2 linked regions of the Undibacterium parvum genome follow. The protein of the gene in region 1 binds, or shares a complex with, the protein of each later gene. Links are inferred from orthologs where the notes say so. Each region holds a gene or a part of one and is shown in the gene's direction. Other genes may lie near its edges.

Region 1 (3,250 bases):
TTCAGGGTTTTTTGTCTGGCACGGCGCGCCGTTTGGGTGCTTGGATCATAGGCGGTACGCTTCCTTTGATCTCATCAGAAGAAAATAAGGTGCTCAATACCAGCTTGGTCTACAACCCTCAGGGGGAGGCGGTCGCGCACTATGACAAAATCCATCTGTTTGGATTTAGTAAAGGCAGCGAGTCGTATGAGGAGTCCAGAACCATCGTGGCTGGCGATGAGGTGGCTACTTTTGAGACTGATCTAGGCAAGGTTGGCCTGTCAATCTGCTACGATTTGCGCTTCCCGGAACTGTTTCGGCACATGGGTGTATGTACTTTGATCGTCGTACCTGCGGCTTTTACTCACACCACGGGACAGGCGCACTGGGAAATATTATTGCGCGCCCGAGCCATAGAAAACCAGTGTTACGTGTTGGCTGCGGCACAAGGTGGCTTGCATACCAATGGTCGACGCACATGGGGGCATAGTATGTTGATCGACCCCTGGGGTAAAATCGTCGATGTATTGTCCGATGGTGAGGGCGTCGTCAGCGGTGAGCTTGATATGGCTCTGTTGCAGGGGATACGCGAAAATCTACCGGCCTTAAAACACCGAAAACTTGTTTGATCCCTACGTGGCGGCCAGATGATCTACAATTCGAAGATACCGACATAAATTGAGGCTAATAATTTAGCTTTTGCGCCTCTTGCGCGATGTTCCGCCCCATTTCTATAGATAGCATATGAAACTATTTGACTCAAATCTGCAGCATCTCGCGATCGCCCGAGATATATTACTTACCCCATTTGGCTTGGACGAGGCTAAATTACAAAAAGCCTTGGGCTCGATGTTTACGCATAGGATTGATTATGCGGATCTGTATTTTCAGTTTACCAAAAATGAGGGTTGGAGTTTAGAAGAGGGCATAGTAAAAACCGGAAGTTTTTCGATAGATCAAGGGGTAGGCGTGCGCGCTATCTCTGGTGATAAAACTGCTTTTTCCTATTCTGATGAAATTTCTGAAATTGCCTTGCTGGAGGCCGCCAAAGCCACTCGCACCATCGCCCGTCAAGGCTCTGGCAAGGTAAAAGTAGCATCGCAAATGCAAGCACGTGCCAGTCAGGCGCTGTTTCTGAAAAACGATCCTTTAGCTTCACTTGATGCGACCGAAAAAGTGAGTTTGTTAGAGCGGCTGGAAAAAATAGCCAGAGCTAAAGATCCGCGTGTAGTGCAAGTCATGGCCGGTTTGGCGGGTGAGTATGACGTTATTCTGGTAGCTCGTAGCGACGGCATAATGGCGGCCGATATCCGCCCGCTGGTTCGGGTTTCCGTCACTGTCATTGTAGAGCAAGACGGTCGTCGTGAAATGGGTTCTAGCGGTGGCGGTGGACGCTACGACTACTCTTATTTTTCCGATGCTTTATTGGCGCAATATGCTGATGAGGCTGTGAAGTCGGCTTTAGTCAATCTCGATGCAAGGCCGGCACCGGCTGGTCCGATGACGGTGGTGCTAGGTTCCGGTTGGCCTGGCATTCTTTTACATGAAGCGATCGGTCATGGTCTGGAAGGCGATTTTAATCGTAAAGGATCAAGTACTTTTTCCGGACGCATCGGTGACCGCGTTGCCGCCAAAGGCGTTACTGTGGTGGATGATGGCACACTCGCTAATCGTCGCGGATCTCTGAATATCGACGATGAGGGCAATCCTACTCAATGCACCACCTTGATCGAGGACGGTATTTTGAAGGGCTATATTCAGGATACGATGAATGCCCGTCTGATGAAAATGCCGGTGACTGGCAATGCACGACGTGAATCTTTCGCCCATCTGCCTATGCCGCGTATGACCAATACCTATATGCTGGCGGGCGATAAAGATCCTCAGGAGATTTTGGCCTCGGTAAAAAATGGTCTTTACGCGGTTAATTTTGGCGGTGGTCAGGTCGATATCACGAATGGGAAATTCGTTTTCTCAGCCAGCGAAGCGTATATGATAGAAGACGGTAAAGTGACGTATCCGGTCAAAGGCGCGACCTTGATTGGCAATGGTCCGGACGTCTTGAATCGTGTCTCTATGATAGGTAACGATATGCGTCTCGATCCTGGTGTCGGTGTCTGCGGTAAGGAAGGACAGAGTGTGCCGGTAGGTGTGGGCCAACCTACCTTGCGTATTGACGGTTTGGTGGTTGGCGGAACCGCATAGCAACATTGGCAAGATCATGATTTTCGTCAGGAAACAGAATAAAATAAAACAAAAGCCTTGCCAAGCCACGTAAAATATTGTTATAGTCAATGCATCTGATTTGAAAAGTTCGCCATGACACACGCACGATTTTACTTTTATTTTTATTTTAGCTATTCCAACCCCAAGGCGGTGGAGAAGCGGTAAGTTCACGTAAAAGCAAGATCCGAACATATCAAATCTAAAAAATCCGCCAGCACTGGCGGATTTTTTTTTGCCTTATTAATTTAGATTTCAGTATTTATTTTTGTAAATTTTTATTCAACCTTAATCAAGAATTTTAACCATAAAGCGGGAAAAACATGCAACGCACCGACGATTTACGCATACGGGAAATGAAGGAACTGCTGCCGCCATCGCATCTGATACGCGAATTTGCCTGTTCTGAAAAGGCATCTGAAACGGCGTCCGGTGCCAGAACCGCGCTACACCGTATTTTGCATGCACAAGACGACAGGGTCATGGTGGTGATCGGACCTTGCTCGATACACGATACCAAGGCAGCCATGGAATATGCGCACAAACTGGTAGAGCAGCGTGAACGTTTTTCCGGTGAATTGGAAATCGTCATGCGTGTGTATTTTGAAAAACCACGCACTACCGTGGGTTGGAAGGGCTTGATCAATGATCCGTATATGGACAATAGCTTTCGCATCAATGACGGCTTAAGGATAGCGCGTGAATTGCTACTCAATATCAATGAGTTGGGTCTACCTGCCGGCACTGAGTACCTAGACGTGATCAGCCCGCAATACATTGCCGATCTGATTAGCTGGGGTGCCATCGGGGCCCGAACCACTGAATCGCAAGTGCATAGAGAGCTCGCTTCCGGGCTGTCCTGCCCGGTTGGTTTTAAGAACGGCACCGATGGTAACGTCAAGATCGCAGTGGACGCGATCAAGGCCGCATCGCAACCGCATCACTTTTTATCAGTGACCAAGGGCGGGCATTCGGCGATTGTTTCTACCAATGGCAATGAAGATTGCCACATCATTTTGCGTGGCGGTAAGACGCCTAATTATGATGC
Region 2 (3,147 bases), 1.0 Mb from region 1 along the record:
GCTGAGGCCCGATCCGAGATCGAGACTAAGCCTATCCGTAGGGCACGCTCCGACTTGTCAGCGTTGCCGCTAGCAAGTTCACTCATCGTCTTCCTCGTCATCGCCTTCAGCATCATCAGCAGAGCCTGCTGTTTTTACTTTAGAAAGTTCTTTGAGTAATTGGAAGATTTCGCGATACGCTTTTGGCGGCTTGCTCTCGGCTTGCTCTTTGCGCGCATTACGTATCATGGTGCGTAATTGTTGCGCATCGATTTCCGGATATTCGGCCATCAATTCGGTCACTGCAGTATCGTTGGCTAATAATTTGTCGCGTTTGCGCTCTAAAGCATGCATGGCGGCAGTATCCGATTTGGATGCACCTTTCCAGCTGTCTATGGTTTTTTGTATGAGCGCCACTTCGGTCTCATCTAAAGTACGCATCTTTTTACCGACAAACTGCAATTGTCGGCGACGGCCTTCGTGATCCTTGATTTTTTGACATTCAAGGATGGCATCGCGCACATCTTCCGGCATAGGCACACGCTTTACGCGGTCGCGCGGCTGGTCGATTAGTTCTTGACCTAGCTTTTGCAGACCTGTCATTTCACGTTTTAACTGTGATTTTGAAGGGCGTTCGTACTCTTGTTCGAACTCGGTGGACTTGAAGCCACAGGAGCCTCGATTTGGATTTGGCATAATTGACTCGCCTTTATTCTATAAACTTATTGAAACGGCTGCTATGATACCCTTTTTATCTACGCAACTAAAGAAACCGCCCATGAGCAAACCAGTTTTTACCCATACTCAGGATCAGTTAAGGCAAATTGCACAAGATATGTTGCGTTTTGCACGTGAAAAAGGCGCAACTGACGCCGCTGTCGAAATTAGCGAAGGCGGAGGGCTTTCTGTCAGTGTGCGTAAAGGCCAGGTCGAGACGATAGAACAGAATCGCGATAAAGGCATAGGCGTGACCGTGTATATCGGACAAAAACGCGGCAATGCCAGCACTTCTGATTTTTCGCAAAAATCTTTATTGGACACGGTCGATGCCGCTTACAACATCGCGCGCTTTACCGCTGAAGACAATTGTTCCGACTTGCCTGATGCCGCTTTGCTGGAGATGCATCCGCAAGATTTACAATTATTTTATCCCTGGTTAGTGAGCGCCGAAGAGGCGATCGAGTTGGCTCGCCGTACCGAGGCCGCCGCTTACGCGGTCGATAAACGAGTGACCAATTGCGAAGGCGCTGGCGTGCATGCACAGCAATCGCACTTTGTTGCGGCCAATTCACGTGGCTTCATGGGTGGTTATCCATTTTCGCGCCATACCATTTCGGTTTCTCCTATCGCTGGCAAGGGCGCGCGCATGCAGCGTGACGATTGGTACAGCTCACAACGCAATGCTAAAAAACTGGCCCAGCCGGAAGCCATAGGACGCTATGCCGCCGAGCGCGCTCTGGCGCGCATGAATGCACGCAAGCTCGATACGCGTAAATGTGCGGTGCTGTTTGAAGCGCCTTTGGCAGCCGGATTGCTGGGTTCTTTCGTACAAGCGGTCTCTGGCGGTGCCTTGTATCGCAAATCTAGCTTCTTACTCGACTCATTAGGAACTCAGATTTTTCCTACGCACTTACAAGTAGTGGAAGACCCGCATATTCCCGGTGGCGTAGGATCCTCCCCGTTTGATGACGAAGGCGTCAAGACGCAGCGTCGCGATGTGGTCAAGGATGGTATTTTGCAGGGATACTTTTTGTCCTGTTACTCAGCGCGCAAATTGGGTATGCAAACCACAGGTAATGCCGGTGGTTCACATAACCTGACACTGAGTTCTACGCAAACCAAAAAAACGGATAACTTTAAGGCCATGTTAAAAAAGATGGGCACCGGACTGTTGGTGACCGAGTTGATGGGGCAGGGCGTCAATTATGTGACTGGCGATTATTCACGCGGTGCATCCGGTTTTTGGGTCGAGAACGGCGTGATTCAATATCCGGTAGAAGAGATCACCATCGCCGGTGATATGCGTCAAATGTTCCAGCAAATCGTCGCGATAGGTGCTGATACCCTGATTCGCGGCACCAAGCAAACCGGCTCTATTCTGATAGAGAATATGACTGTTGCCGGTAGTTAAGTCGTTTTTGTCGTAATGCTGGATACGTAGAAATACTTAAATTTAAGCGAGGCTAGGATTTATCTGAAGATGAATCCTAGCCTTTGTTTTTTATAAGTGCTTGATTTTTATGGAATTTAAAATATACACGCTGTTAAATACGCTGGAAATACATACTGCAATCAATGTTTATGTTGCAATGCAATATAAACATTGATTGCGAGCTTGATACTCTGCCCATAGAATGGATTTCGCTTGCATAGTAAGTAAGACTTAATTAGCTTCAATTAGTCTTAATTTATGCACATTGCAGGCGAACCCCGAACCGAAGAAATCGGAAATATCCTTATATTGGAGACAGCATGGAACGTCGTTCCTTTCTAAAAAAAGCAGCAGTAAGCGCCTCTGTAGGTGCCGCCAGTGTGGCAGTTGCAACGCCGGCCTTGGCAGAAACCCCTACGCTTAATTGGCGTTTGGCATCAAGTTTTCCTAAAAGCTTGGATACTATTTACGGTGCGGCTGAGGTGTTTTGCAACCGCGTTAAAGAACTGACCGAAGGTAAATTTAATATTCGCCCTTTTGCTGGTGGCGAAATCGTGCCAGGCCCAGCGGTGCTCGATGCGGTCAAAGACGGCACGGTAGAGATGGGACATACCGCTTCCTACTACTTCTTTGGTAAAGATGCGACCTTCGCATTTGATACCGCGATGCCATTTGGCCTGACATCACGTCAGCAAACAGCGTGGATGTTGCATGGCAATGGTATGAAGCTGATGCGTGAATTCTTTGCTGAATACAATGTGGTGAACTTCTTGGGCGGAAATACCGGCACTCAAATGGGTGGCTGGTTTCGCAAAGAAATCAAAACGGTAGAAGATCTGAAAGGTCTGAAATTTCGCGTCGGTGGTTTTGCCGGTAAGGTCATGACCAAGTTGGGTACCGTACCTCAGCAAATTCCAGGTAGTGATATCTACACCGCGCTAGAAAAAGGCACGATAGACGCTGCTGAATGGGTAGGCCCTTACGATGATGAAAAACTAGGTTTCTACAAAGTGGCC

What was found.
Region 2: the proteins of tldD (region 1) and pmbA are in contact, whole or in part, in a solved structure (PDB 5NJ9), measured with the Escherichia coli proteins. The link is inferred for Undibacterium parvum from one-to-one orthologs.

The regions. Positions count from the first base shown.
Region 1 is NZ_CP034464.1:3,799,728-3,802,977, forward strand. What follows is about bases 35-2,953. They hold tldD (metalloprotease TldD), read left to right. Parts: upstream 35-723; coding sequence 724-2,184; downstream 2,185-2,953. Other genes in these bases: EJN92_RS16620 (carbon-nitrogen hydrolase family protein), read left to right, coding at 35-608; aroG (3-deoxy-7-phosphoheptulonate synthase AroG), read left to right, coding at 2,526-2,953. Outside these bases: more of EJN92_RS16620, read left to right, coding at 1-34; more of aroG, read left to right, coding at 2,954-3,250. UniProt on the Escherichia coli protein: Metalloprotease involved in CcdA degradation. Suppresses the inhibitory activity of the carbon storage regulator (CsrA).
Region 2 is NZ_CP034464.1:4,820,558-4,823,704, reverse strand. The notes cover bases 118-2,933. They hold pmbA (metalloprotease PmbA), read left to right. Parts: upstream 118-757; coding sequence 758-2,110; downstream 2,111-2,933. Other genes in these bases: EJN92_RS20980 (TRAP transporter substrate-binding protein), read left to right, coding at 2,452-2,933; yjgA (ribosome biogenesis factor YjgA), read right to left, coding at 118-675. Outside these bases: mog (molybdopterin adenylyltransferase), read right to left, coding at 1-86; more of yjgA, read right to left, coding at 79-117; more of EJN92_RS20980, read left to right, coding at 2,934-3,147.